3 regions of the Nocardiopsis sp. iso_25 genome follow, and region 2 is predicted to be linked to each of the others. Evidence: predicted binding sites of a transcription regulator. Region 2 holds the regulator's gene; each other region holds the start of a gene.

What was found. Region 2 encodes HrcA, which represses chaperone genes, less so after heat shock. Its sites were predicted from a motif close to TTGGCACTCTCNNNNNGAGAGTGCCAA; they were not measured.
Region 1: a site for HrcA is predicted at 2,161-2,187, ahead of AC0VX6_RS24445 (FmdB family zinc ribbon protein). Genes of this name have one in related genera too.
Region 3: a site for HrcA is predicted at 6,621-6,647, ahead of groL (chaperonin GroEL). Genes of this name have one in related genera too.

The regions. Positions count from the first base shown of each region.
Region 1 covers NZ_CM149667.1:5,674,847-5,684,721, reverse strand. Annotated here, with positions in the region: gene AC0VX6_RS24460 (D-alanyl-D-alanine carboxypeptidase family protein) at 1-349, shown strand, start outside; gene AC0VX6_RS24455 (MscL family protein) at 410-817, opposite strand; gene AC0VX6_RS24450 (SAF domain-containing protein) at 923-1,579, opposite strand; gene AC0VX6_RS24445 (FmdB family zinc ribbon protein) at 1,781-2,143, opposite strand; gene AC0VX6_RS24440 (5-formyltetrahydrofolate cyclo-ligase) at 2,363-3,007, opposite strand; gene galU (UTP--glucose-1-phosphate uridylyltransferase GalU) at 3,165-4,103, shown strand; gene glp (molybdotransferase-like divisome protein Glp) at 4,240-5,472, shown strand; gene moaC (cyclic pyranopterin monophosphate synthase MoaC) at 5,611-6,120, shown strand; gene AC0VX6_RS24420 (MogA/MoaB family molybdenum cofactor biosynthesis protein) at 6,113-6,631, shown strand; gene AC0VX6_RS24415 (GNAT family N-acetyltransferase) at 6,882-7,601, shown strand; gene sepX (divisome protein SepX/GlpR) at 7,997-8,632, shown strand; tRNA gene AC0VX6_RS24405 (tRNA-Ala) at 8,769-8,842, shown strand; gene AC0VX6_RS24400 (TetR/AcrR family transcriptional regulator) at 9,172-9,792, shown strand.
Region 2 covers NZ_CM149667.1:1,678,064-1,687,938, reverse strand. Annotated here, with positions in the region: gene tnpA (IS200/IS605 family transposase) at 1-348, opposite strand, end outside; gene AC0VX6_RS07365 (RNA-guided endonuclease InsQ/TnpB family protein) at 372-1,697, shown strand; gene AC0VX6_RS07360 (histidine triad nucleotide-binding protein) at 1,842-2,192, opposite strand; gene AC0VX6_RS07355 (SigE family RNA polymerase sigma factor) at 2,518-3,048, shown strand; gene AC0VX6_RS07350 (prolipoprotein diacylglyceryl transferase) at 3,045-3,812, shown strand; gene AC0VX6_RS07345 (16S rRNA (uracil(1498)-N(3))-methyltransferase) at 3,946-4,683, opposite strand; gene dnaJ (molecular chaperone DnaJ) at 4,680-5,819, opposite strand; gene hrcA (heat-inducible transcriptional repressor HrcA) at 5,824-6,837, opposite strand; gene AC0VX6_RS07330 (DUF3097 domain-containing protein) at 7,019-7,858, shown strand; gene AC0VX6_RS07325 (DUF4870 domain-containing protein) at 9,108-9,437, shown strand; gene AC0VX6_RS07320 (DUF4870 domain-containing protein) at 9,485-9,875, shown strand, end outside.
Region 3 covers NZ_CM149667.1:5,812,964-5,822,838, forward strand. Annotated here, with positions in the region: gene AC0VX6_RS25015 (NUDIX hydrolase) at 1-181, shown strand, start outside; gene AC0VX6_RS25020 (ABC transporter transmembrane domain-containing protein) at 257-1,999, shown strand; gene AC0VX6_RS25025 (ABC transporter ATP-binding protein) at 1,996-3,954, shown strand; gene AC0VX6_RS25030 (Uma2 family endonuclease) at 3,982-4,593, opposite strand; gene groL (chaperonin GroEL) at 4,824-6,455, opposite strand; gene AC0VX6_RS25040 (ABC transporter permease) at 6,860-7,687, opposite strand; gene AC0VX6_RS25045 (ATP-binding cassette domain-containing protein) at 7,684-8,655, opposite strand; gene AC0VX6_RS25050 (PadR family transcriptional regulator) at 8,830-9,450, opposite strand; gene AC0VX6_RS25055 (GNAT family N-acetyltransferase) at 9,534-9,875, opposite strand, start outside.

The DNA of each region.
Region 1 (9,875 bases), 2.8 Mb from region 2:
CGACCTCTACGACGACAAGAAGCTGCGTGCCGACGCGGCCGTGGACTTCCTCCAGCTCAACGCCAGGTACGTGGACGAGTACGGCGAGAACATCTGCATCACCAGCGCCTACCGCGACCTGCCCAACCAGCACCGGGTCTACGGACAGGTCGCGCCGGGCTTCGCGGCCGTCCCCGGCACGAGCAACCACGGCCTGGGGCAGGCGATCGACCTCGGCTGCGGCATCCAGAACTACCGTTCCGACCGCTGGCTCTGGATGGAGGCCAACGGCGCCGAATTCGGCTGGCACCACCCGGCCTGGGCCAAGTCCAGCCCCTTCGAGCCCTGGCACTGGGAGTACACCGGCTGACCCGCGGCGTCTTTCAGGGGGCGGTCCCGCACGGGGCCGCCCCCGGCGCGTCCCACCGCCTCAGGCGGCGGTCTCGGGCACCACCTCGCTGGTGCAGTGGGCGCAGCGGGACGCCTTCTTGCTGATCTCGCTGAAGCAGTGCGGGCACTCGCGGGTGGTGGCCTCCTCGGCCTTGACGAAGCGCTCCACCACCTTGGCCACGGGCAGGACCACGAAGAAGTACAGGATCGCTGCGGTGATCAGGAACGAGATCAGCGCGTCGACGAACGCCCCGTACAGGAACCGGCTCCCGTTGATCTCGAAGTAGAGGTCGCCGAAGGTGGGAACCCCGCCGAAGATGCCGATCAGCGGGGTGATGAACCCCTCGGTGAACGCGGTGATGAGGTTGGCGAAGACCGCGCCGATCACGACCGCGACCGCCAGCTGCACCAGGTTGCCCTGGAGCAGGAACTTCTTGAAGCCTTGCATGGATACAAGCCCTACATACTCGTGGTGTCCGTACGGGCGCCGGAGCGGGATCCCCTGGTGGGAGCCCGCGGCGCCCGGCCAGCTTTGCCCACTGGAGGTCGCCGGTCAACCGCGGATGGTGATGGACAGCCGCGAGCCGGCCGCGTGGCCCGCCAGGCTCCTGGCCTCGACGGGCGTGGCGGCGACGACGATCAGCGCGCCGCCCTCCCCGCCGCCCGAGGACTCCTCCTTCGGCAGTGCCAGGACGGGGCGGTCGCTGACCACCTCCACGGCGGGGCCCGCCCGGGCCGGCGCGAGGTCGTCGGCTCCTCCGGCGGCGAGGACGTCCACCCGGCTGCCGGGGGAGAGCAGGCCCACCGCGCCGGGGTCGGCCACCCGCACCGGGACGGCGACCAGGCCGGGGCCGTAGGCCCGCGCGGGAGGGTCGGCGAGTCGGGCGTCGGTGATCACCTCCCCCCGGCGCACCGGGGCGTTGAGGCGCAGCCCGGCGGTCGCGGTGTCGGCCGCGAGCGCGCCGCCCGGCACGGACCCGGCGGGCAGGTCCCGGGCGGTGAGGTCGCCCTCGGCGAGGGGGTCCGCGGCGCCGAGGTCGCGGGAGGCGACCAGGACACGGGTGACGGGCACGGGCGGAGGGCGTACGGCCAGGACGGCGCTCAGGAGCGCGGCGGCGGCCAGGAGGGCGGCGACGGCGCGCCGGTGCCGGTCCAGGAGCCGGATGAGCGCGCGACGGTGCCGGTAGGGGAGGGGTGCGGAGTTGGTCATACCCCCAACGCTAGGCCGCGGAGGGGCCGTTCGGAGGTTGTCCACAGGCCCGATCGCGCGGGCCGCGCACCGGGTCGGACCGCTGGGGGGTTCGGAGGGGGAGGCGCGGGGCCGTCAGCGCCTCGTCGCGTCCGCCGGGGCCGGACGTGCCGCGCGCCGCCGAGGGGTCGGCGGCGCGGTGGCGGTCAACGGCTCGGCGGGTCAGCTCGTCGCGGCGGTGGCGCTGGTGCTGGCGGCCTTGCCCGTGGTGCTGCTGCCGGTGTCCGAGGAGGAGCTCTTGGTGTCCGAGGAGGCGGAGGACGCGGAGGAGGAGTCGGTGGAGCCCGAGTTCCCGCTGTCCTTGCTCTCGGAGGAGCCCGAGCCGGTCAGCACGGAGCTGTTGGAGGACTTGCCGCTGTCGGTGCGGTAGAAGCCGGAGCCCTTGAAGACGATGCCCACGGCGGAGTACACCTTGCGCAGGCGGCCCTCGCACTCGGGGCAGACGGTCAGCGCGTCGTCGCTGAAGCTCTGCACGACCTCCATCTGGGCGCCGCACTCGGTGCACGCGTACTGGTACGTAGGCACTGTTCGGGTCCTCCTTGCTGGCACTCTCGCCCGTTGACTGCTAAATAGTACGCGCTCGCCGACCGGAGCCGTGACAGGGCCTCGCCCGCAGGGACAGGCGCGGGGGCGCGAACGGCCGGGCGCCGGGCGCCGCCGGAGCGCGACCGCCAGCGACAACGCCCCCGGCGCCCGGGTTAATCCCGCCCGCGTCCTCCGTCCCCGCGGCCCGGCCGCTTCCGCTCAGCCCCTCCGGCTCAGCCGCTCCCGCTCGGCCGGTCCGCCCGGCCACACGCCCGCGCCGAGGACCCGCACCCCGCCGGACGGGGTGACCACGGCGTCCACCGGCCGGTCGTGCGGCTCGGCGGGCAGAGACTCCACGAACTCCTCGTCGTGGACCAGGGCGATCGCCGGTGCGTGCGGGCCCTTGCGGGCCAGCGCGCGGTCGTAGCACCCTGCGCCGCGCCCCAGGCGCGTCCCCCGCCGGTCCACGGCCACGGCCGGGCAGACCACGGCGTCGGCCCGGGCCAGCGCGTCGGGCCCGTAGCGGCGGCCCACGGGCTCCAGCAGCCCGTGCCCGGCCGGGGCCAGGGAGTCCGGCCCGTCGAAGGCGGCCCAGTCCAGCTCGCCGCCGGGCAGGAACACGGGCAGCAGCACGTAGGCGCCGCGCTTCCACAGCGCCGCCACCAGCTTGCGTGTGTCGGGCTCGCCGCCCACGGAGTAGTAGCAGGCGACCGTCCCGCCCATGGCCAGCCACGGGACGTCCAGCAGCGCGTCGCGGACCGCCGACCCGGCCCGGGCGCGCTCCTCGGGACCCCGGGCGCGCCGCCGCTCCAGGAAACCCCTCCGCAGATCGGCCTTGGCCCCACGCAGTTCGCTCTCGCCCATGGCCCCAGTGTGGCACCGCCCCGAACCGGCCGGTTGCCCCGCGCGGTGAACACGCGGTGGCGGGCCGCCCTCCGCGGTCCGAAACGATCCGTACTTCTTGGCGCCCTCCTGTGTGTGGAGGCGCGGAGACGGCCGACCGCTGGCCTAAAGTGCCGACATGAACGACTCCACCGACCAGAAGCGACCCTCCGGTTCCGTGTCCGTCACGAAGGCGGTCGTACCCGCCGCGGGCCTGGGCACGCGCTTCCTGCCCGCGACCAAGGCCACGCCCAAGGAGATGCTGCCGATCGTGGACAAGCCCGCGATCCAGTACGTCGTGGAGGAGGCGGTGGCCGCCTCCCTCCAGGACGTCCTGATGATCACGGGTCGCAGCAAGCGCTCCATCGAGGACCACTTCGACCGGGCCTACGAGCTGGAGGAGGCGCTGGAGGCCAAGGGTGACGACGCCCGGCTCCGCTCGGTGCGTGAGTCCAGCGACCTCGCCCAGGTGCACTACGTCCGCCAGGGCGAGCCGCGCGGTCTGGGCCACGCGGTGCTGTGCGCGGAGGCGCACGTGGGCGACAACCCCTTCGCCGTCCTGCTGGGCGACGACCTCATCGAGTCCGCAGACCTGCTGCGCCGCATGATCGAGGTGCGCGAGCGCCACGGCGGCAGCGTCGTCGCCCTCATGGAGGTGGAGCCCGAGCAGGTGTCCCTGTACGGGTGCGCGGGCATCGAGCCCACCGACGAGGACGACGTCGTCACCGTCACCGACCTGGTCGAGAAGCCCGCCCCCGAGCAGGCGCCGAGCCGCTGGGCGATCATCGGCCGCTACGTCTGCGACCCGGCGGTCTTCCCCGTCCTGCACGAGACCCCGCCCGGCCGGGGCGGCGAGATCCAGTTGACCGACGCCCTGCGCGAGCTGGCCCGGCGCAAGCCCGAGGACGGCGGCACGGTGCACGGCGTCCTCTTCCGAGGCCGCCGCTACGACACCGGCAACAAGGCCGACTACATCCGCACGGTCGTGGACTTCGCCTGCCGCCGCCCCGACCTCGCCGACGAACTGCTGCCCTGGCTGCGCGACTTCGTCGACCGCGCGCAGGCCCAGCGCCCCTGACCGGGGACCCGGGGCGCCCCGACCGGGGCCCGGCGCGCCGCATATGGGGCCGGACGCGGCAAGAATGGGGCGTGAGCCGTCTCCTGAGGGAGGGGAGGCGGGGCCACCACAGGAACCGCGAACCGGGAGGAACCCCGTGAAGAGCGTCGAACAGCACGTCGCCGACGTCCTGGCACTGATCCCCGAGCCCGTGCCGACCGAGCTGGACCTGCTCCAGGCACACGGCGCCGTGCTGGCCGAGGCCGTCACCTCGCCCGTGTCGCTGCCGGGCTTCGACAACTCGTCCATGGACGGGTACGCGGTGCGCGCCGCGGACCTGGAGTCGGCCTCGCCGGACAACCCCGTAAGGCTGCCGGTCGTGGCCGACATCCCGGCGGGGGACCCCTCCCCGACGGCTGTCCTGCCCGGCAGGTCCGCCCGGATCATGACCGGCGCGCCCATGCCCTCGGGGGCGGACGCGGTGGTCCCGGTCGAGTGGACCGACGGCGGCACGGCCAGCGTGACCTTCGACCGGCCGGTGAAGGAGGGCAACGCCGTGCGCCGCGCGGGGGACGACGTCACCGCGGGCGCCACCGTGCTGCGGCCCGGCGTGCGCGTCGGCCCGGGGGAGATGGGCGTCCTGGCGGCCGTCGGGCGCCGCTCGGTGCCGGTCTACGCCCGCCCCCGCGTGATGGTGCTCTCCACCGGTGAGGAGCTGGTCGAGCCAGGGCGCCCGCTCGGCCCCGGCCAGATCTGGGAGTCCAACAGCTTCATGATCGCCGCCGCCGCGCGCGACGCCGGGTGCGAGGTGCACCGCCACGGGTTCGTGGGCGACCACCCCCAGACGGTGCGCGACACGTTGGACGACCTGCTGGTGCGCGCCGACGTCGTGGTGACCACGGGCGGCGTGAGCATGGGCGCCCACGACGTGGTCAAGGAGGTGCTCACCCGCGAGGGCACCGTGGAGTTCGTCCAGGTGGCGATGCAGCCGGGCAAGCCCCAGGGCTTCGGCGTCATCGGCCCGGACCGGACCCCCATCATCACGCTGCCCGGCAACCCGGTGAGCGCCTTCGTGTCCTTCCAGGTCTTTGTCCGTCCCGCGCTGCGCCGCCTGCGCGGGCTCGACCCCCGGCCGCTGCCGAGCATGCGCGCCCTGCTCACCTCGCCGGTCACCTCCCCGCCCGGGCGACGCTCCTTCCTGCGCGCGGTGCTGGAGGAGTCCCCCTACGGCCGCGACGCCGAGTCCACGGTGTCCCCGGCGTCGCACCAGGGCTCGCACCAGCTGTCCGCCCTGGCCGGGGCCAACGCGCTCGTGGTGGTGCCCGAGGAGGTGACCGAACTGGCCGCGGGCAGCCGCGTCGAGGTGGTGCGCCTGCCCGAACCGGCCTGAGCCGCGCCCGCCCGGGTCCGCGGACCCGGGGACCGGGGGCCCCGGGAGTGCCGTACGGTCGTGGTGGCGCGCTCCGGCGCGCCCGGACGGGGCCGACCGGCCGCGTCCCGCGTTCCGAGCGGAGGAGTTGGCGGGCCCATGACCGACACCCCACGGCGGGAGGGGGCCGACCACCCCTCCGGGTTCACCCACCTGGACGGGTCCGGCGCCGCCCGCATGGTCGACGTCTCGCAGAAGACGGTGAGCGCGCGCACCGCCACCGCGTCGGGGCGGGTGCTGCTCGGCCCCGGGGCCGTCGCCGCCCTGCGCGGGGGAGAGGTGCCCAAGGGCGACGCCCTGGCCGTCGCCCGGATCGCCGGGATCCAGGCGGCCAAGCGCACCCCCGACCTGGTGCCCCTGTGCCACCCCATCGCCGTGCACGGGGTGGACGTGGACCTCACCGTCGTGGACGCGGGCGTGGACATCCGTGCCACGGTCCGCACCGCCGACCGCACCGGCGTGGAGATGGAGGCGCTCACCTGCGTCATGGCCGCGGCCCTCGGACTGGTGGACATGGTCAAGGCGATCGACCCGGCGGCCGAGGTCACCGGGGTGCGCGTCGAGGAGAAGACCGGCGGCAGGAAGGGCCACTGGAGGCGCGGTGACTGACGCCGGGGCCCTCACCCCCCGCGTGGCGGTCGTCACTGCGTCCAACCGGGCGGCGGCGGGAGTGTACCCGGACCGCTCCGGGCCGGTCGTGGCCGAGGGGCTGCGCGGGATCGGCTGCGCGGTCGTGGGACCGTGGGTGGTCCCCGACGGCGAACCCGTGGCCCGGGCCATCGGCCGCGCTTTGGACGAGCGGCTCGACGCCGTCGTCACCACCGGGGGGACCGGGCTGACCCCGCACGACCACACGCCCGAGGTGACGCGCGCGCTGCTGTCCTACGAGATCCCCGGGATCGCCGAGGCGCTGCGGGCCGCGGGCCGGGACAAGGGCGTGCCCACGGCGATCCTGTCGCGCGGCCTGGCCGGGGTCGCCGAGCGCGCGGGGCACCGGATGCTCGTGGTCAACCTGCCCGGCTCCCGGGGCGGTGCCGCCGACGGGATGGAGGTGCTGGCGCCGGTGCTGCGGCACGCGGTGGACCAGCTGCGCGGAGGCGACCACGCCCGCTCCGAATGACACCGGACAATGACCGGAATCACATCCCGGGCATTCCGACCGTTGAGAATTCCTTGGGGCAGGGCCGGTTTTCGGTACGGGAGTATTGGAGTTAAGAATCATCCGATTCTTGCCCGCTGGGGCGACCGCAGCCATGCCGCGCCCCCGGGAGTGGAATACTGGAGCCCGTCACCGGCGACGGGAACCCGACGCCTCCGCGTCCGGTGTCGCAGCGCTGGGCTACGGTGCCGAGGGCATCGAAGGGACGGTCGTGAATCGCAGACATGGGTGGCCCGTCACCCTCCAGGAGGGTCCGGTCGTACTCCGGCCACTGCGGCTCCGCGACGCCGCGGCGCTCCGGGACACGCGTTCGCGCAACGAGGAGTGGCTGCGCCCCTGGGAGCCCACCTATCCGGAGATGCCGCTGCGCACCACCGGGCTCACCCCCTACGTCTCGATGCTCCAGTCCATCCGCCACGAGGCCAGGCAGGGCCTGTCCATGCCCTGGGCGGTCCTGTACGACGACAGGTTCGTCGGCCAGATCACGGTGGGTGCCATCGTGTGGGGCTCGGCCAGGTCGGCGCAGGTCGGTTACTGGATCGACAGCGCCCACGCCGGGCTCGGCATCACCCCGACCGCGGTCGCGCTGGCCGTGGACCACTCCTTCTTCCGCGTCGGGCTGCACCGGATCGAGGCCAACGTCCGGCCCGAGAACCGGGCGAGCAGACGCGTGGTCGCCAAACTGGGCTTTCGCGACGAGGGCGTGCGCAGGAGACAGCTGCACATCGACGGGGCCTGGCGCGACCACATCTGCTACGCGATCACCGCGGAGGAGGTCCCCCGGGGGCTGATGTACCGGTGGCGCCACGGGTCCTCTTCCGGGCCCTCCGGGGAACCCGGTTCCGGCCCCGGTTCCGCTTTGGGGCCACAGGACCCGAACGGCGGCCGGGATCCGCGCGATCCGGCGAGTCCGTACCCGGAGCCGAACTGAACGTGCCAACATCACAGAAGCATCCGGAACTTAAACCTGACTTTAGTGACATTGACTCATTACTTTGCGTTGAATTGGGACTGCACTCCGCAGTCGTTGGCTGACCTGTGCTTTCACCCCCGGGGTCAGGGCGTCCGAAACTGAGAGTCCACAATCTTGCGACACTCCGGTCAGAATGTGGCGCATTTATGGACACGGGGTCGTACCGTGCGGAACATAGACGCATTGACGATGCGGGCAACGCGTGGATATGGCGCACCGGAAACTTCCCGGGTCCGGGGAGGGACGGGGGCGGCCTTCCCCGGCGGGACGTCTCCGTCCCCCGGGACACCACGCGGCGCGGTGTCGACGAGGTGTCGATCAACGTCCAGTGGCCGTCATCGTGAGGAGGGGTGATGAGCAGCTCTCCTCTGTACCTGGCCATCGTGGTGGTGTGGCTCATAGTCCTGGTGCCGATGCTGCTGCGGAAGGACCCCGACACCTTCCACGAGGACCCGCGGGAGGACGACGAACCCGCGGAGACCGAGGCCCGGGAGGACGCCGAGGGGCGTGCGGAGGACCCGGACGCCACCGAGACCCAGGTCCTGCGCCGTGACGATTACGACACCGCCCCGGCGGACGCCCCCGCGCACGGCGGGGACGCGCCGCGTCCGGGGCGCTACCGCGCCGAGTCCGGGCCGCGCGCCCGCGTCATCGCCCGCCGCCGCCGTCGCACCACGACGCTGACCCTGGTGAACGCCGCCACCCTCGTGGCCGTGGCCCTCGGGCTGGGGCCCTGGTGGGTGGCGGCCCCGCCGGTGCTGCTGTTCGCCGGACACCTTGTCCTGCTCCGGGAGGCCGCCAAGGCCGACGCCGAGCGCAGGGAGGCGGCCCGGCGGGCCCGCCGCCGGGAGGTCCTGCGCGCCCGCCGGGACGAGGCGGAGCGGCGGCGCGAGGCCGAGCGGGAGGCCGAGGTGATCGCGCTCAAGGAGCGGCGCAGCCAGGTCTACGACCAGTACGCGGACGCCCGGCTGCGGGCGGCCGGGGACTGACCGGGCCCGGGTCCGGACCGGCAGCGGTCCGGGCCCGGGGCCGGAGCAGCTCCGGGCCAGGAGCGGCTCCGGGTCCGATCCGGGAGAAGCCGGTTCGGACCACTCCGGGTTTCCTGCTAATGTGGATCACGTCTTCGGGGCTATGGCGCAGTCCGGTAGCGCACCTCGTTCGCATCGAGGGGGTCTGGGGTTCAAATCCCCATAGCTCCACCGCAGACAGCAAGGCCCCTCCCGGGTTCGGGAGGGGCCTTCGCCGTGTTCAGGGGGCGGTCCTGGAAGATTTCCGGGAGGTCTCCGGTGCGGAGGGGCCCGCACGGCGCCCCGGCGCACACGGCCGGGCGGGGTCCGGTCCGGAGGCGGTGCTGCTGTTCCCTGCGGCGGGAGGTCGTTTCCGGACCGGAGCCCCGAGTGTCACCGGCGAAGCGGCTATCCCCTGTCGCGGGGCGGCCGGTACCCCTCCAGCGTACTCCCCGCCCGCGCTGCGGGGCAGGCCTCCGTGATCTTTACAGTGGCAACCCGCCGTCGTAGGGTGCGGGGTCATGGCAGACGGATACCACCACGGGAACCTCAGGGCCGCCGTCCTGGAGAAGGCGGCCGAGGTCATCGCCAGGGAGGGGCCCTACTCCTTCAGCCTGCGCTCGCTGGCGCTCGAACTCGGGGTCAGCCACACCGCCCCCCGGCACCACTTCGGCAGCCGCGAGGGCGTGCTCAACGCCCTGGCCGCCGAGGGCTTCCGCGAACTGGCCGCGCGGCTGCGGGCCAACCGCGAGTCCGGCGGGGGCTTCCTGGAGGCGGGCGTGGAGTACGTGCGCTTCGCGACCGGCCACCCGGCGCACTTCGACGTGATGTTCGCCCCCAGCCTGCTGAGCGACGACGACGCGGAGCTGAACGCCGCGCGCACGGCGGCCTTCGACGAGCTCCGCGCCGGTGTGGAGTCCCTGGCCGAGGAGGGCCGGGAGGTCGAGGACTCGGCCGCCGCCATGGTCGCGGGCTGGTCGGTCGTGCACGGCATCGCCACGCTCTCCCTCACGGGGAACCTGGAGGGCTCGGGGTTCGGGGACCTGTTCCGCGACGCCGACCTGCTCACCGTCACCCGCCGCAGCGCCGGACTGCTCTTCGGCCCGTCCGCCGCGGGCCGGGACCCCTCCGCGGGGGAGTAGAGCCGCCCGGGGCTGTTGCCGACCGGCCGCAGGGCTCCCGACCGGCCGCAGGGCGCGAGCCGAACCGCGCCGGGGCTCCCGGG
Region 2 (9,875 bases):
ACCGGACCAGAAGCGGCCATCCCACAGGTACCGGCGCACGTGCGCGTCGTACTCCTGGCGCATCCGCCTGGACGAAACCCCTTTGAGACTGTTGACCAGCTTGGAGAGCTGAACCTTCGGTGGGTAGCGCACGAGAAGGTGTACGTGGTCGTCCTCGCCGTTGAACCCACGCAACTCGGCTTCGAAGTCCGCGCACACCTCGCGCATGATCTCCTCACACCTGGCGAGCATCTCCTCGGTGAGAGCCCCACGCCGATACTTCGTGAGGAAAACCAAGTGGGCATGAAGGTCATAAACAACATGACGTCCGGTGCGTACCTCAGAGTTTGGTTCCCATCGTGGTGACATAAACCAATGGTAATTTTATGGCTATGAGTCACGACACCCCAGTCAAGCGGCAGGTCGGGCACCGCGCCCGACTGGCGCTCTCGCCTGAGCAGGTGTCGAAGTTGGATGGTCAGGCACACGCCGCCCGTGCTCTGTGGAACGCACTCCACGACTGGTGGACCATGGTGGGCGAGAACCAGCGGGTGGACCTCAAGGACGCCGACGCCGCGATCAAGCAAGCCCGCAAGGATATCGACTTCCTGGCTGACCTGCCCGCCCAAGCCTCCCAGGCGGTGCTCAAAACCTACTTGCGGGCGTGGCAGAACTGCTGGGCGGGACGCGCCGACGAACCCACCTTCAAATCCCGGCTCCGGTCGGTGATGAGTGTGGACGTTCCCCAGGGCCGGGACCTGGACACCGTGCGGGTACACCGCCGCTGGGGCATGGTCGACATCCCCGAAGTGGGCCGTGCGAGGTTCCGCTGGACCAAGGACCTGCCCGTGGGCAACCGGGCGAACACCGAGAACCGGATCACCGGGGCCCGGTTGGTCAAAGACGCCATCGGTTGGCACATCGCCTTCCGCGTGCAGACCGTGGAGAGTGCGCCCGAATCTCACCAGGGACCCGATGTCGGTATCGACGTGGGCGTCACCGTGCCCCTCGCGCTCTCGGACGGCAATCACCAGGACCACAGGCGGCCTGCCAGAACCGAGGAGGGTACGGCCGACCGTGACAAGTGGCTGACCCCCAAGGAGAGGGACGAACTGCTGCGTCTGGAGCGGCGGGCCGCCCACCGCAAAGCACACCGCAAACCCGGCGAGCGCACCAGCCGCCGCCTACACCGCACCTATGGCCGAATCCGCCGGTTGCGCGCAAGAGCCACGCGACGCCACCGGGACTGGCAGCACAAGGTGACCACCGCTCTGGCCGAGCGGTACGGGACGGTCGTGGTCGAGGCACTCACCATCACGAACATGACCAAGTCCGCCAAAGGCACGATCGAACAACCCGGGAAGCGAGTCCGCCAGAAGTCAGGCCTGAACCGCGCCATCGCCCAGGAGGCATGGGGACGCACGGTCACGATGCTGGCGTACAAGCTCGCACACCGGGGCGGCACCCTGGTGAGAGTGCCTGCTCCAGGTACCTCCCAGCGCTGTTCGGCTTGTGGTTTCACCACGCCCGGCAGCTGCCAGAACCAGGCCACGTTCGTGTGCAAGAAGGACGGTTGTGGTTTTACGGCGAACGCCGGCTACAACGCGGCCCGCAACATCTTGCACCTGTACCGGATCGGCCACGTGGTGGCCCTCCCGGCTGCCGGGAGGGCAGTCGTCAGGCGCGCTCGTCGCGTCAAGCCCACCACCGCGAGGTAGGCGGGAATCCCCCGGATTCATCCGGGGGAGAACTTCAACAAGCCGCCTCCGCCCGACTCGATCCGTTATTTCCGCCTGTGGACGACGTGCGGGAGGGGTGGGGTCGGGGGCGTCGGCGTCCGCGGGCCGGACCGGTTCCGCGCCCTACCCGGGGGGCCAGTTGAGCCCGCGGCCGCCGAGCAGGTGCCCGTGCAGGTGGAAGACCGTCTGTCCTGCGCCGCTGCCGGTGTTGAACACCAGCCGGTAGCCCTGGTCGGCGACGTCCTCGTCCGCGGCCACCTCGTGCGCCACCCGGACGATCTCGTCGAGCAGGCCGGTGTCCGCCGCGGCGGCCTCGGCGGCGTTGGGGTAGTGCTCGCGCGGGATGACCAGCACGTGCGTGGGCGCCTGGGGGTTGATGTCGCGGAAGGCGACCGCGCGCTCGCTCTCGCGCACGATCTCGGCGGGCACCTCCCCCTTCACGATCTTGCAGAAAAGGCAGTCGTCCTGGACCATCGCTCACCTTGTTTTCCGTCTGCGCGGCCGAGGGAACGGCCGCCTTCTCGGTTTCGTCCGGGACCATGATGCCGCAGGTCGCCGTCGGGCGGGCCGACGGCGGAAGGCCTGCGGGGCACCGCGGGCGAGCGGGTTCGGCGACGCCCGGCGCCCCGGGCGCGATAGGCTTTCCACCCGTGCGCGTCAGGTCGTCGGCTCCGTCCGGCCCCGGCCATATTCCCGCGTGTTCGGATTGAAACGCACGTCTACCTGGAAAAGAAGAGGTATGCCCTTTCGTAAACCCCGCGACAAGGGTGTGCGTCGAACTGATGTGACGACAGAAACCATGGTGGCCGGTGCCACCACGGCACCGCTCTCGGTGGAGTGGGACGCCGACCACGCCGTGACGGAGCTCTACCGGGAGCACTACCGTCCGCTCGTTCGGCTCGCCGCCCTGCTGGTCCGCGACCACGCGACCGCGGAAGAGGTCGTCCAGGACTCGTTCGTCGCCATGCACGGAGCGTGGCGCCGCCTGCGCGACCCGAACAAGGCCCTGTCCTACCTGCGCCAGGCCGTGGTCAACAAGGCCCGGTCCGTGCTCCGCCACAGGGCGGTCGTGGAGAAGCACGCGCCCAAGGCCCTGCCCGACGCCCCCAGCGCGGAACACGGCGCGCTGAGCCTGTTGGAGCGCGAAGCCGTCATCCGCGCCCTGCGCAAACTACCCACCCGTCAGCGAGAGGCCATCGTGCTCCGGTACTACGGCGACCTGTCCGAGGCACAGATCGCGGACGCCATGGGGATCAGCCGGGGTGCGGTGAAGAGCCACACGTCCCGCGGTATCTCCGCGCTCCGCTCTGTTCTGGAGCAAACGACATGACCAGCCCCACGAACCCCACGAACGATCCGTTCGAGGAGCAGTTGCGCCACCTGCTCAAGGCCGAGGCCGACGCGGTCACGACCTCTCCCGAGGCGTTGAACCTGATCCGTGAGCGCACCGAGCGCAACCGCGGTTCGGCCTGGTTCGGTATGCCCTGGCTACGTCCGGCGGTGGCGGTGGCGGGAGCCGCCCTGATCGCCGGGTCCGTGGTCATCTCCAGCCCCCAGGTCCGCGACCACGTGCTGGAGATCGTCCCCGCGGGCGCCGACCGCGAGGGCGCGCCCGCCGAGGAGGAGGGCGAGGGCGGCGGTGTGGCCGCTCCCGATCCCTCCACCGGCTCCGTGGACGGCACCACCCAGCAGGAGGAGGAGCCGCCGCGCGACCCGGCCTCCTCCCCCACCCCGGAGGACGACGAGGAGGAGCCCGCTCCCTCCGAGGAGGGCGTGACGGCCGCCGCCACGTGTCCGACGCCCGAGGAGCCCGTCTCCCCGACCCCGTCCAGCTCCGAGGAGGAGAAGGACGAGAAGGCCGCCTCCGAGGAGGAGTGCGAGCCCACCGACGAGCCCAGCAGCGGCGCCGGCGACGGGTCCACCGGTGAGGAGGGCGGCGGCGACAACGGCGGCGGGAGCGGCGGGGAGGAGCCCTCCGGCGGCGGTGACGGCACCGGCGGCGAGGGCGGCGGAACCGGAGGCGACGGAACCGGCACGGGCGGCACCGGCACCACCGGGGGCGACAACGGCGCCAAGACGGCTCCCAGCAGCTGACACGCCCCTCCGGGGCGGCCCGTCGCACGTCGGGGTTGGTCCCCACGCGCGGGAGCTGTCCGCAAGAGCATGTGAGAGGCGCCCGGACACACGTCCGGGCGCCTCTCACGTGTTCGGGGTCGGGGCGTGCGCTCTACCAGCGGCCGGTGCGGGACTGGAGCACCGACAGGGCGGCGACCCCGGCGGTGGAGGTGCGCAGCACGCTCGGTCCCAGCAGCGCCCGGACCGCGCCCGCGGCGTCGAACGCCTCCATCTCGGCGTCGGAGAAGCCGCCCTCGGGACCGACCACCACGACGACTCCGGCGTCCCCTTCCGCGGGCAGCTCCAGCTGCGACAGGCGGCTGGCGCCGTCCTCGTGCAGCACGACGCCCAGGTCCGCCCCCGCCAGGAGGCCGACCACGGCGGCCCGGTCGGCGAGGTCGGCGACCTCGGGCATCCGCGCGCGCCGGGCCTGCTTGGCCGCCTCGCGGGCGGTCGCACGCCACTTGGCCAGCGCCTTGGCGGCGCGGTCGCCCTTCCAGCGGGTGACGCAGCGCTCCGCCGCCCAGGGCACGACCGCGTCCGCTCCGGCCTCGGTCATCATCTCCACGGCCAGTTCGCCCCGGTCGCCCTTGGGCAGTGCCTGGACCACCGTCAGGCGGGGGCGGAGCGCCGGGTCCTCCCGGCGCTCCACCACCGCGCAGACGATGTGGTCGCGTCCCACCGCGGTGACCGTGCAGCGGACGCGCAGGCCGCGTCCGTCGGAGAGGTCGACGGTCTCGCCCTCCCGGATGCGGCGCACCACGGCGGCGTGGCGGCCCTCGGCGCCGTCCACCGTCACCCGGTCGGCCGCCAGGGCGGCGGCCTCGACCAGGAAGACCGGCGGTGTCACTTGGCGCCGAAGGCGTCGCGGATCTTGGAGAAGAACCCGCCGTGTCCGGGGCTGAAGCGTCCCGGGGTCTGGTCCTCGCCGCGCAGTTCGGCGAACTTGCGCAGGAGGGCCTCCTGCTCCTCGTCCAGCCTGCTCGGGGTCTCCACGTCCACGCGGATGCGCAGGTCGCCCCGGCCGCCGCCGTCGAGGTGGCTGACGCCCTTGTTGGGGAGGGTGATGACGTGGCCGGAGTTGGTGCCCGGGCGCAGGTCGATGTTCTCGGTGCCGTCGAGGGTGTCGAAGGCGAAGGAGGCGCCCAGCGCGGCGGCCGTCATGGGGACGGTCACCGTGCAGTGCAGGTCGTCTCCGCGGCGTTCGAAGGTGGGGTGCGGGCGCTGGATGATCTCCAGGATGATGTCGCCGCGCGGTCCGCCGTTGGGGCCGACCTCGCCCTCCCCGGCGAGCTGGATGCGGGTGCCGTCGTCGACGCCCGCGGGGATCTTGACGGTGCGGGTGACCTTCTCGCGCACCCGGCCCTCGCCCGCGCAGTCGCCGCAGGGGTTGGTGATGACCGAGCCCTGGCCCGAGCACTGGGGGCAGGGGCGGGAGGTCATGACCTGGCCGAGGAAGGACCGGGTGACCTGGGAGACCTCGCCCTGACCATGGCACATCTCACAGGTGGTGCGGTGCGAACCGGCCGCCGTCCCCTCGCCCTGGCAGGTCTCGCACAGGATGGCGGTGGGGAAGGTGATCTCCTTGCTGACCCCGAACGCGGTCTCCACGAGGTCGAGTTCGACGCGGATCTTGATGCTGCGCCCGCGGCGGACCCGCTCCCGGGGGCCGCGCCCGCCGGGCTGGCCGCCGCCGAAGAAGGCGTTCATGATGTCGTCGAAGGCGAACCCGCCCGCGCCGCCGAAGCCCCCGGCCCCGCCGCCGCCGGGCGCGTAGGGGTCCTGGCCCATGTCGAACATCCGGCGCTTGTTCTCGTCGGAGAGGACCTCGTAGGCCTGGGTCACCTCCTTGAAGCGCTCCTGGGTTGCGGGGTCCGGGTTGATGTCCGGGTGGAGTTCGCGCGCGAGCCGCCGGTAGGCCTTCTTGATCTCGTCCTTGGACGCGTCGCGACGCACTCCGAGAACCTGGTAATAGTCTCTGGCCACTGGGTTACTGTCCTGCCAAAATCTGTCCGACATAGCGAGCCACGGCGCGTACTGCTCCCATCGTCCCCGGGTAGTCCATCCGGGTGGGTCCCACCACACCGATCTTGGCGAGCGACTGGTTTCCCACACCGTAGTCCGCCGACACGATGGAGGTGGACCTCAGGCCCTCGTGGAAGTTCTCCGCGCCGATGCGCACCGTGAGCATCGACGGGTCCTTGGCCTCTCCCAGCAAACGGATGAGGACCATGTTCTCTTCCAGCGCCTCCAGGACGTCCCTGAGGCTGGCGGCGAAGTCGACGGCGGCGAGGTTGGCCGTCCCCGCGAGGACGATCTTCTCCTCGTGCCGTTCGACGAGGCTCTCCAGCAGGACGGAGAGGACCGACACCGCCATCTGGCGGTGTTCGGGCGGCACCTGCGGAGGCAGGTCCTCCACCGCGTCGGGCACGTCGCCGAGGTGGCGTCCGGCGATGGCCCGGTTCAACATCGCGCGCAGGTCGTTGACGGCGGCCTCGTGGACCTCTCCCAGGCCGTCGATGACGCGCTGCTCGACCCGGCCCGTGTTGGTGATCACGACCATCATGATCCGCTGCCCCCCGAGGGGGACCAGTTCCACGTGCTGCACCGACGAGCGGGTCAGCGACGGGTACTGGACGATCGCGACCTGGCGGGTGAGCTGCGCGAGGAGCCGTACGGTCCGGGCGACGATCTCGTCGAGGTCCACGGCGCCGGTGAGGAAGGACTCGATGGCGCGCCGCTCCGCGCTGGAGAGCGGTTTGACCGAGGAGAGCCGGTCGACGAAGAGCCGGTACCCCTTGTCCGTAGGAACGCGTCCGGCACTGGTGTGCGGCTGCGCGATGTAGCCGTCCTCCTCCAGGGCGACCATGTCATTGCGGATGGTCGCCGGGGAGACGCCGAGCCGGTGACGGTCGGCCAGGGCCTTGGAACCCACGGGCTCGTTGGTGTTGACGAAGTCCTCGACGACGGCACGCAGGACCGCGAGCTTGCGCTCATCCAGCACTCGCCACCTCCTGGCACTCCATGGTCCTCAGTGCTAAGTCTATGCCCGGCCGCAAACCCTGACGGTTACCCGCGGTCGGCCGGGCCCCGGCGCGGCGGTGCCGCCCCTGTCCCCGCCGGGCCCGCGGCGCGCGTCGCGGCCGCCGGGGCGCCGGCGCGCGCCACCAGTAGACTGCACGACCGTGGCTACCAAGGGAACCGGCCGTTACGGCCGCGACGTGCTCGCCGGGGACTGGCGCCGCCCGAAGAAGAAGGCGGTCCGCGAGGTGCCCCTGGAACGGGAACTGGTCGTCGAGGACGCCGGGGAGGCGTTCTGCGGGGCGGTGGTGGCCTGGGACAAGGCCACCGTCACGCTGGAGGACCGGCACGGCCGCCGCCGCGTGTTCGACCTCGCCCCGGCCGCGTTCCTGGTCGACGGCGAGCCGGTGACCCTGGTGCGCCCCGCCCCGGCGGCGCGGGGTCCGCTGCGCAGCGCCTCCGGGTCGGTGGCGGTGCCGGGCGCGCGGGCGCGCACGGCCAGGGAGAGCCGGATCTACGTGGAGGGCGTCCACGACGCCGAACTGGTGGAGAAGGTCTGGGGCCACGACCTGCGCGTGGAGGGGGTGGCCGTCGAGTTCCTGGAGGGGGTCGACGACCTGCCCTCGATCGTGGCGGAGTTCTCACCCGGGCCCGGCAGGAGGCTGGGCGTCCTGGTGGACCACCTGGTGCCGGGTTCCAAGGAGACGCGGATCGCCGAGCGGGTACGCGGCGAGCACGTGCTGGTGGCCGGGCACCCCTACGTCGACGTCTGGCAGGCGGTCCGGCCGGGTTCGGTGGGAATCGGGGCCTGGCCCGAGGTGCCGCGCGGCGTCCCCTGGAAGGAGGGGGTCGTGAGCGCCCTGGGCTGGCGGATGGAGACGGGAGAGGCGTGGCGCCGGATCCTGGGGTCGGTACGTACCTATGCTGATCTGGAGCCGGCTCTGCTCGGCCGGGTGGAGGAGCTGATCGACTTCGTCACCGGGCCGCACCCGGACGCTCCCTAGCGAGCGCCGCGCGCGGGGGGAGCGGCAGGACCTAGGATTTGACCCGGGCGAGGCTCCGGTCCCCGTGTCCGGTGCCGAGGTCGCCCGCCTCCGGCCCGCGCGGTCGTCGGTACAGCACGGTAGTACAGGAACCTCCCTCTCACCAGCGGAGCCAAGGAAGAGCATGAGCCAGACCCCGACGAACCCCCCGCCCCCGGAGGATCCCCACCGGGGACAGCAGCCGGACCACGGGCAGGACGGGCAGCAGGAGTACGGACAGCAGCCCCCGCAGCCGGAACCCGGCCAGGAGCCCGCCTACGGGCAGCCGTCCGGGGCGCAGCCGCCCTACGCCCCGCAGCCCGGCCAGGACCACGGCCAGCCGCCCTCGGGGGCGCAGCCCGCCTACGGCCAGCCCTCCGGCGCGCAGCCGCCCTACGCCCCGCAGCCCGAGCAGGGCTACCAGGGCTACCAGGGCTACGGCCAGGCTCCAGGAGCGCAGCCCGACTTCGCACCGCCGCCCGGCGCGCAGTCCCCGTACGCTCCCCAGCCCGGCCAGGGCCAGCCCGCCTACGGCCAGCCCTCGGAAGCGCATTCGCCCTACGCTCCGCAGTTCGAGCAGGGGCAGCAGGGCTACGGCCAGGCCTCGGGAGCCCAGCCGGGTCACGGGCAGCCCTCCGGCGCCCAGCCCGGGTACGGCCAGGCCTCGGGGGCCCAGCCGGGCTACGCCCCGCAGCCCGGGTACGGACAGCAGCCCGGATACGGCCAGCCGCACCCCCAGCAGGGCGAGTACGGACAGCCCTCGGGCGGACAGCAGCAGCCCGGTTTCGCCCCGCCGGAAGGGGCCCCCGAGCAGCCCGGCTACGGGCAGCAGGCGGCCTACGGCCAGGCCCCGGGGGCGCAGCCCGCCTACGGCCAGCCCTCCGGCGCGCAGTCCCCGTACGCCCCGCAGCCCGACCAGGCGCAGCAGGGCTACGCCCAGGCTCCGGGAGCGCAGCCCTCCGGCGCCCAGCCGGGTTACGGGCAGCCCTCCGGCGCCCAGCCCGGCTACGCCCCGCAGGCCGGTTACGTCCCACAGCCCGGGTACGGACAGCAACCCCACGGCCAGCCCCAGCAGGGCGAGTACGGACAGCCCCAGCAGGGTGTCTACGGCCAGCCCGTCCCGGGCCAGCAGCAGCCCTACCCGGGCGCCCCCGCGGCGTACGGGCAGCCGGGTGTTCCGGGCCAGCCCCAGCAGGGCGCCCCGGGCGGCGACAACAGCACGCTCGTGGCCATGCTCGCCCACCTTTCGGGCTTCGTGATCGCCTGCCTGGGCTGGATCCCGCCGCTGGCCATCTACTTCGCCAAGCGCAACCAGTCGCCGTTCGTGCGCCACCACGCGTCCGAGGCGGCCAACTTCCAGCTCACCCTGCTGATCCCCTACCTCTTCGCGTGGGTGGCCTTCATCGGCCTGGGTATCTTCTTCCCAGAGCTGTCCTGGATCGGATCCCTCCTGGTCGCCCTGATCTGGGTCGTCGCTATCGTGTTCGGCGTCCTGGGCGCCAACGGCGCCAACAAGGGGACGTGGTACCGCTACCCGGTGAGCATCCGCCTGTTGAAGTGATCCGCTCCCGCACGCAGTCCGAGCGCATCCGCACGAAGGAACCCAACATGTCCTATCCCAACAACCCTCCCGAGGGCCCCTACGGCCAGGGTCAGCAGCCCGGCCAGGACTCCGGCGGTTACCCCTCCCAGCACGGTTACCCCACCGGTGGCCAGCCCGGTTACCAGCAGGGCGGCTACCCGCCCCCGCCCGGCCAGCCCGGCTACCAGGAGCAGTCCGGCGGGTATCCGGGCCAGCCCGGCGGCTACCCCGGCCAGCCCGGGTACGAGCAGACCGGCGGCTACCAGTCCCACCCGCAGGGCGGTTACGGCCAGCCCCCGCACGGCGCCTACGGCCCCTCCTCGGCCACGACCGGCCAGCCCAGCCCCGACGAGCGCCAGATGGCGATGTTCGCCCACCTGGGCGGCGGCATCATCGGCTGGCTCGTGCCGCTGATCA
Region 3 (9,875 bases), 2.6 Mb from region 2:
CGGCCAGGGCCCGGGCACCCGCGTCCGCCTGTCGTGCCACACCGCCGAGTACGACGGCGAGATCTCGGCGGACAACGAGATCGCCGAACTCGCGTGGATCGGCTTCGCCGACCGCCGGCGCTGCGCCCCGGCGGTGCGCCGCCTCATCGAACTCCTCCACGCCGAGGGCACCGTCGACTGACCCGCGCCCGGCCCCTCCCCGCCGCGGGAAAATGAGTGGCCCGCGCCCCTCCCCCCTGGTTACAGTCCGGATACTGTGCGGACACTTCCCCAGCCCGCCGGCGTTCCCGAACGCCGTTCGGCCGATCGGTTCCTGTGGTGGCTCGCCCGGAAGGAGCGCCGCCCACTGCTGTGGGCCGGGACCACCACGGGCGCCTTCATGCTCACCGGCGTGTTCATCTCCGCCGCGCTCGGCGCCGCCCTCGACTCCGGAATCACCCGCGGCGACCTGGGCGCCCTTATGGGATGGTTCGGCGTCCTCAGCGCGCTCATCGCGACCGCCGTCGCACTCGTCCCCATTTCCCACCGGGCCGAGTGCTTCAACTGGTACGCGTCCGCCTACCGCACGATCCAGGTGGTCACCAACCACTCCGTGCGCATGGGCCCCACCCTCACCCGGCGGCTGCCCTCCGGCGAGGTGGTGGCCGTGGGCACCGAGGACATCAACCGCGTCGGCGACTTCTACGAGACGGTGGGCCAGCTCCTGGCCGCCTTCGTGACGGTGGCCGCGGTCAGCGCCTTCATGCTCACCTCGCACGTCACCTTCGGCGCCATCGTCCTGGTGTCGGTCCCGCTCATCATGGCGGGGATGGTCCCGCTGCTGAACCTGTTCTCCCGCCGCCAGGAGCACCAGCGCGACCGGCAGGCCGAACTCACCACCCTGGCCACCGACCTGGTCGCGGGCCTGCGCGTGCTCCGGGGCGTGGGCGGCGAGCGCACCGTGGACCACCGCTACCGGGCCGCCTCCCAGCGGGTCCGCTCCGCCGCCATGCGCGTGGGCTGGGTGGACGCCGCCCTCAACGCCGTGCGCGAACTCCTCCCGGGCCTGCTCCTGGTCGGCATCGTCTGGTACGGCGCGCGCCTGGGCCTGACCGGGGAGATCAGCGTCGGCCAGCTCGTCGCGTTCTACGGCTACACCGGCACGCTCTCCGCGGCGGTGCGCCACCTGATGCGCTCCCTGTCCATGTACGTCTCGGCCCGGGTGGCCGCGGGGCGCGTGGTGCGCGTGCTGAACCTGGAGCACGACCACCCCGACCCCGAGCGCCCCGAGCCGGAACCGAGCGGCCCCTGCGACCTGCACGACCCGGGCAGCGGGGTGACCCTCGCCGCGCACCGCACCACCGGCGTGGTCTGCGCCGACCCCTCCGACGCCACCGCCATCGCCGAACGCCTGGGGCGCTACCGGGACGAGGAGGGCGCGCACGCCGCGCTGATCGAGACGGACACCGGCCGGACCGTGCGCCTGCGCGACCTGCCCCGGTCACTGGTGCGCCGCCGCGTCCTGGTGGCCACCAACGACGCGCACCTGTTCTCCGGAACCCTGCGCGGCGAACTGTCCCCGGAGCGGGGGATCTCCGACGAACGCCTGGCCGAGGTCGTGCGCACCGCGCACGCCGACGACGTGGTGCGCCAGTCCGCCGCCGGGCTGGACGCACTGCTCACCGAACGCGGCCGCGAGTACTCCGGCGGCCAGCAGCAGCGCCTGCGCCTGGCCCGCGCCCTGGCCCTGGAGCCGGAGATCCTGGTCCTGGTGGAGCCCGCCTCCGCCGTGGACGCCCACTCCGAGGCCGCGATCGCCGCCGGGCTGCCCGCCGAGCGGGCGGGGAGCACGACCGGTCTGGTCACCACCAGTCCCCTGCTGCTCGACCACACCGACCGCGTGCAGTTCGTCGAGGAAGGCCGCCTCACGGCCGAAGGGACCCACCGCGCCCTCCTCGCCGACTGCCCGGGCTACGCCGCCACCGTCCTGCGCGCCGTTCCCACGGAGGGGAAGCCATGACCCGGGCCGCCGACAACGCCGACACACTCGGCCCGCCGCGGGCGTCCGAGGCGTCCGGAGTGCGCGACACGCCCCGGGTGTCCGGGGCGGCCGGGGCGGCCCACGTGCCCGGAGCGCCGACCGATCCCGCCACGCCCGCCGATCCCGCGGAGCACCACGCGGCGGGGCTGCCGATCGCACCGGTCGAGGCCGTGTGGGGGCGGCTGCGCCGGGCCGGGCGCGAGCACGGACGGCTGCTCGCCGTCGTCGTGCTCCTGTACGGGACGGCCGCGCTCATGGCGCTGGCCTCGCCCTGGATCCTGGGCCTGATCATCGACACCGTGCGCGCGGAGGGGGCGCCGTCCGGGACGTCGGAGCAGGCGGCCTCGCGCGTCGACGTGCTCGCCGGACTCATCGTCGTGGCGCTGGTGCTGCACGCCGGGTTCACCCTGGCGTCCGTGGCGGCCTCGATCCGGTTCGGCGAGAGCGTGCTGGCCGAACTGCGCGAGGAGTTCGTGCGCGCGGTGCTCCGGCTCCCGATGGGCGTGGTGGAGCGGGCGGGCACGGGCGACCTGGTGGCGCGCACGGGCCGCGACATCGGCCACCTGAGCCACACCGTGCGCGTCTCGGTGCCGGTGATGGCGGTGAGCACGGTGACCCTGGTGGTCGTCACCACGGCGCTCGCCGTCCTGCACCCGCTCCTGCTGCTGGCGTGGCTGCCGTCGGTGCCCGTGCTGTGGGTGTCCACGCGCTGGTACGCGCGCAGGGCCCCGGACGGGTACGTGCGCGAGCTGGGCACCTACTCGGAACTGACCCAGAGCGTGACCGACACCGTGGAGGGCGCGCACACCATCGAGTCGCTGGGACGGCAGGCCCGGCGGATCGCGCTCAACGAGCGGAAGGTGGGCCGGGCCTACGCGGCGGAGCGGTACACGCTGTGGCTGCGCTGCGTCTGGTACCCGCCGCTGGAGTTCGGGTACATGTTCCCGATCGCGCTGACCTTCCTGGTGGGGGGTCTGCTGTACGCGGACGGCGCGCTGAGCCTGGGCGGGATCGCCACCGCGGTCTTCCTCAGCAGGCAGATGGGGCGGCCCCTGGACCAGCTGCTGGACCAGGTGGACAGCCTGATGATGGGCTTCACGAGCATGCGCAGGCTGCTGGGCGTGGAGCTGGCCGGGGAACCGGACGGGCAGGCGCACTCCGCCGCGGACGCTGCCGGGACCGCCCGGCCCGGTGAGGTGCGGGTGGAGGACGTGCGCTTCGGCTACACCGACACCGAGGTCCTGCACGGCGTCGACCTGGTGCTGGCGCCCGGCGAACGCCTGGCCGTGGTGGGCCCGAGCGGCGCGGGCAAGTCGACCCTGGGCAAGCTCATCGCGGGCGTGCACCCGCCCACCTCGGGCGGCGTCCGCGTGAGCGGGGCGCCGGTGTCGGACCTGCCCCCCGAGGAACGGCGCGCGCGGGCGATCCTGCTGAGCCAGGAGAGCCACATGTTCCGGGGGACGATCGCCGAGAACCTGGCGCTGGCGCTGGACCGGCCCGAGGGCGCGGCCGAGGTGGACGAGGAGCGTCTGTGGGAGGCGCTGGCCGCCGTGGACGCCGAGCCGTGGGTGCGCGCACTGCCGGAGGGGCTGGGCACGCGGGTGGGGTCGGGCGACGCCTCCATGGACCCGGCGCACGTGCAGCAGCTGGCCCTGGCCCGCGTGGTGCTGGCCGACCCGGACGTGCTGGTGCTGGACGAGGCCACGTCCCTGATGGACCCGCGTTCGGCCCGCCACCTGGAACGCTCGCTGGCGGGGGTGCTGTCGGGGCGCACGGTGGTGGCCATCGCGCACCGGCTGCACACCGCGCACGACGCCGACCGGATCGCGGTGGTGGAGGACGGCCGGATCAGCGAGCTGGGCAGCCACGACGAGCTGCTGGCCCGCGGCGGCTCCTACGCCGACCTGTGGCGGGCCTGGCACGGCGCGGGCTGAAAAACCCTCAGGCCGCCGCCCACGTCCTCAGGACGGCCACTGGTCGGGGCCGGGAAACTCGGACGTGTCGAGTTCGATGTCGAAAGGCTTCGGCAACCGAATCCCGGCCCCGAAGTTCACGGTGGTGGCGTGGTTGTAGCGGCCGTCGCTCGGCTGTTCGTAGAGGGTGACCGACGGCCCTGTCTCGTCCCAGGCGTCGATCAGCAGGTAGAGCGGAACCGGGCCGTGCGCGTAGCCCCACAGCTTCTTCTTGCGGTCGGTGTCCCTGCTGCTCTTGGACACGATCTCGACCACCAGCTCCGCCTCGTCCGCTGGACAGGGGATCCGCGCCTGCTTTGCGGCCGACACCGGCATGACGACCAGGTCCGGCATGTACAGCCTCTCGACCATCGGCAACTGGAGCCCCAGCGTCTGGAAGATGTGCCAGCCGTCGGGGAGGGCCAGAAGCAGTGCCCGGTGCACCCAGGACGCGATGATGTTGTGGGGCATAGACGGGGGGGCCACGAGTACGACTCCGTTGTCATCGATGATCTCGGCCCGCCAACCGTCGGGCACGTCCAACTCTTGCCAGGTGTTCAGCAAGTAGTCCCATCGAGACAAGCCCACCACCGGGTCGGCTTCCGTCATAGCCAGACTCATTTCGCTTTGCACCTCCGAACAGGAACTGTAACGCTCCGTGTTCCCGTCCGCCCGACACTTCGCAGAATAGCCCCGGCTTTCCGCGAACGACAGTGCCGCCCGCGCCTGTTTCGCCCGGAAAAGGCGAAACCGGGCGACCCCCGAAGGGGCCGCCCGGTCGTCGCGGGCGAGGTCGCGTATCCGGACCTCAGACACCTGCGGGCCCGGGGGCCCGAGGTCTCACGGACCTGTTAGAAGTCCATGCCGCCCATGCCACCGGTCGGGTCGCCGGCGGGAGCGGCGGCCTTCTCCGGCTTCTCGGCGATGACGGCCTCGGTGGTCAGGAACAGACCGGCGATGGAAGCCGCGTTCTGCAGAGCCGAGCGGGTGACCTTGGTCGGGTCGATGACGCCGTCCTTGAACAGGTCGGTGTACTCGCCGGTGGCGGCGTTCAGGCCGAACCCGGGCTCCAGGTTCTTGACCTTCTCCGCCACGACGCCGCCCTCGAGGCCGGCGTTGATCGCGATCTGCTTGAGCGGCTCGGCGATGGCGCGGCGCACGATGTCGGCGCCGATGGCCTCGTCGCCCTCCAGCTCCAGCTTCTCGAAGGCCGGGACGCTGGCCTGGAGCAGGGCGACACCGCCGCCGGGCAGGATGCCCTCCTCGACCGCGGCCTTGGCGTTGCGGACGGCGTCCTCGATGCGGTGCTTGCGCTCCTTGAGCTCCACCTCGGTGGCGGCACCGGCCTTGATGACGGCCACGCCGCCGGCCAGGCGGGCGAGACGCTCCTGGAGCTTCTCGCGGTCGTAGTCGGAGTCGGTGCGCTCGATCTCGTTGCGGATCTCGTTCACGCGACCGGCGATCGCGGTGGCGTCACCGGCGCCGTCCACGATGGTGGTCTCGTCCTTGGTGACGACGATCTTGCGGGCGCGGCCGAGCATGTCGAGCTCGGTGCTCTCCAGCTTGAGGCCGACCTCCTCGGTGATGACCTGGCCGCCGGTCAGCACGGCGATGTCGCCGAGCTGGGCCTTGCGGCGGTCACCGAAGCCCGGGGCCTTGACGGCGACGGACTTGAAGGTGCCGCGGATCTTGTTGACGACCAGCGTCTGGAGGGCGCCGCCCTCCAGGTCCTCGGCGATGACGACCAGCGGGCGGCCGGCCTGGAGGACCTTCTCGACGACCGGCAGGAACTCGTTGTTGTTCGAGATCTTGGAGTTGACGATGAGGATGTAGGGGTCCTCGAGGACCGTCTCCATGCGCTCCAGGTCGGTGGCGAAGTAGGGCGAGATGTAGCCCTTGTCGAAGCGCATGCCCTCGGCGAGCTCGAGCTCCAGCCCGAAGGTCTGGCCCTCCTCGACCGTGATGACGCCTTCCTTGCCGACCTTGTCCATGGCCTCGGCGATGGTCTCGCCGATCTGGGGGTCGCCGGCGGAGATCGAGGCGGTGGAGGCGATCTGCTCCTTGGTCTCGATGTCCTTGGAGAGGTTGCCGAGCTCCTCGTTGATGCGCGCGACGGCGGACTCGATGCCGCGCTTGAGGCTGATCGGGTTGGCGCCGGCGGCGACGTTGCGCAGGCCCTCGCGAACGAGCGCCTGGGCGAGCACGGTGGCGGTGGTGGTGCCGTCACCCGCGACGTCGTCGGTCTTCTTGGCGACCTCCTTGACCAGCTCGGCCCCGATCTTCTCCCACGGGTCCTCGAGCTCGATCTCCTTGGCGATGGAGACACCGTCGTTGGTGATCGTGGGGGCGCCCCACTTCTTCTCCAGGACGACGTTGCGGCCCTTGGGGCCGAGCGTGACCTTGACGGCGTCAGCGAGCTGGTTCATGCCGCGCTCGAGGCCGCGACGGGCCTCCTCGTCGAACGCGATCAGTTTGGCTGCCATTGAGTTCTTGTCCTCCCGTGACCGGGCTGATACGCGATGGGACGAGGCATGCGCCCGCGACGGACGACCGCGGAACCTCCCGGCAACCCTGCTGCCGGGAGCCGCGATCTCGCAGCCTCGATCCGGTTAGCACTCAGTGAAGGCGAGTGCTAACCAGTTCCCTTTTTAGCACTCGCCCCCGGCGAGTGCAAACGATGTGGTCACGATTTCCCGTCCCGGCATTTCCCCATCTACCTGCACAAACACCGCATGACATGCGGGTTTTCCGCGCTGAGCGGACGGAGCCGCGCACCGGTTCCGACCTCTCCCGGCGCGCGGCTCCGGCCCTGTTCCACTGCCCCCGGCCGGGCTTCGCCCCCGGCTCCGGCCGGACCTCGGCCCGACCCGCGGCAGCGGCGCCCGGGTCAGGAGCTGAGGCGGCGCATCGCCCGCGACCCCCCGGCCAGCGCGGCGACCGCCAGCACCACCGCCACGGCCCAGCCGACGGCGACCGAGGCGTCCCACTGCCCGGCGAACAGGGCGCGTTCGGCGTCCACCACGTAGGCCACCGGGTTGGCCCGCGAGAGCGCGTACAGCCACGGCGGCGCCAGCTCCATCGGCAGCAGCACGCCGGACAGCAGCATCAGCGGCATGATCAGCGTCTGCACGATGGGCGCGAACACGTAGGTCTGCTTGACCGCCAGGGCCGCCAGGTAGGACAGCGTGGCCAGCCCGGCGCCCAGGACGGCGAGCAGGAGCAGCCCCACGACGGCGCCCGCCAACGACGCCTGGAACCCGAGCGGCACCACCAGCACGAGGATGAGCACCATCTGCGCCAGCATCATCACCACGTCGCGCAGGACCCGCCCCAGCAGCAGCGACACCCGGCTCACCGGGGTGGCCAGCAGCCGCTCGTGCGCTCCGGAGGACATCTCCGGCAGCAGCCCGAAACCGGCGAACCCGGCCGTGAACAGGCCGAGCATCACCAGCAGGCCGGGGACGAACCACTGCCACGGGTCCTGCCCCTCGGCACCGGCCAGCCCCGTCAGCAGCGGCGCGAACAGCACCAGGTACAGCACCGGTTGCAGCATGCCGAAGAACAGCATCAGCGGCCGGTGCAGGAACGGACGCATCTGGCGGGCGAAGACGGTCACGGTGTCGCGCACCGGGCCCGGCTCCCGCACCGCGGTCGCCCCGGCCGTCCGCGTCCCGGCCTCCTCCGCCGGGGTCGCGGTCACCTCGTGGGAACTCATGCGCCCTCCTCCCTCAGGCTGCGTCCGGTCAGGGTCAGGAACACGTCGTCCAGGGTGGGCCGCTGCACCCGGACGGAGAGCAGCGGGACACCTGCCGCGTCCAGCCCGCGCAGCAGCTCGGGCAGCACGGTGTCCCCGCGTTCCACGCGCAGGCGCACCTCGGCGTCGCGCCCCGCTTCCGCGAGCACCTCCGCGGTCCCGGCGGAGGGCACCCGTTCGGCGACCTCGGCGGCGGTGCGCGCCAGTTCGGCGTCCGGCACGGTGAGGGTGACCAGGTCACCGGAGACCTTGCCCTTGAGCTCGTCGGCGGTGCCGTCGGCGATGACCCGACCGTGGTCGATCACCAGGACCCGCTCGGCCATGTCGTCGGCCTCGTCGAGGTAGTGGGTGGTGAGCACGACCGTGGTCCCCGTCCGGTCGCGCAGCCGGGTGATGTGCTCCCACAGGTTGGCGCGGCTGTGCGGGTCGAGCCCGGTGGAGGGCTCGTCCAGGAACAGCAGCCCCGGCTCGTGGATGAGCCCCATGGCGATGTCGAGGCGCCTGCGCTGTCCGCCGGAGAGCTTGGTGACCTCCCGGTCGGCGGCGGCGCCCAGCTCCAACTGGTCCAGGAGCCCGTCGGCGCGGCGGCGCGCGGTGCGCCGGTCGAGCCCGTACAGCAGCCCCTGCGTGTACAGCTCCTCCCTGGCCCGCTGGTCCTCTCCGGCGCCGTGCCCCTGGCCGACGAAGCCGATCCTGCGGCGCACCTCGGCGGGCGCGGTGCGGACGTCGTGCCCCGCCACCACGGCGGTGCCCGAGGTGGGTTCGAGCAGGGTGGTGAGCATGCGCAGCGTGGTCGACTTCCCCGCGCCGTTCGGTCCGAGCAGGGCGACCAGCTCGCCCTCGGCGACGTCGATGTCGACGCCGCGGACGGCCTGGACGACCTCCTTGCCGACCCGGAAGTCCCGGGTCAGCCCACGTGTGTGGATCATCCCTCTCCTTATTAAAACTTGAGTACGAGAGAGAGTGTGCACCACCGGACGAGATATTCAAAGTTTAATAAGAACCTGGCCCGCGCCCCCGGTAAGGCGGCCCCGGCGACAGAGGCCCGCACGGGCGGGGAGAGCCGAGGCTGCGGAGCCGACGGGAGCGGACGGGCCGCCGGGTCAGCGGTCGCGGGCGACCGTCCCCGACGCCGGGGGCGGGCCGAAGGCCCCAGGCCTTGGGGGCAGCCCGAAAGCATCGGGGCCGTCGTCGGCCATGGTGTACTCCCCGGCCCGCAGGGAGGCGGCGAGTTCACGCGTCCAGCGGGCCTCGGCCCCGATCGTGCCCCGCCACAGGACGAAGAGTTCGCGCACGTGCGCGGGCTCGCCCCAGCCCTCGGAGGGCCGCAGATCCTCGTCGGTCCTCTCCAGCAGCTCCAGGCGCTGTTCCAGCAGCGCGACGACCTCCGCGCGCGGCAGGGCGGGCATGAGGGTGACCGCCGCGAAGAGCATCGCGGGGTCCCCCCTGTGGGACAGCCCCCGGCGGATGAGGCGGTGGAGTTCGGCCTCGCCCTCCTCGGTGATCGCGTAGGAGACGCGGTCGACCACCTCGTCCCCCTCGGCGACGAACTCGCGCAGCCTGCCCTCTTGGGAGAGCTTGCGCAGGGCGTGGTAGATGGAGCCCCACTTGATGTTGGCCCAGTGCTCCGTGCCCCAGTCCAGGAGCTGACGGCCCACCCGGTACCCGTGGGCCTGCCCCTCCATGCGCACCACACCCAGGACCAACAGCCGCGTCGCCGACATCTCCACCCTCGTTCGACCGGAATCCCCTCCAGCCTACGAGCAGGAACGGGGCGGTGCGGCGGGCCGGGACGGGCCGCTCGGCATCACAGCTTGCGGAAGTACCGCACGACGGGCAGCGCGGTGTAGCCGGCGCGCTCGTAGGTGGCGCGGGCCGGGGCGTGCCCGTCGTCGCCGCCCGTCTCGACCATGGCCACCATCGCGCCCTGCTCGCGGATCCAGTCGGTGGCGGCCCCGGTCAGCGCCGTCCCCACGCCCCGCCCCTGGTGGTCGGGGTCGACGGCGAGCAGGTGGATCTCCCCCATGTCGTCCTCGGGCAGCATCCTGGCGGTGGCGAAGCCCGCGACCGCTCCGTCGGCCTCGGCGACCCACACGCGCTGGTCCCCGGAGTCGACGCTCCCGGCCACCTCGTCGTACTGGCTGCGCCG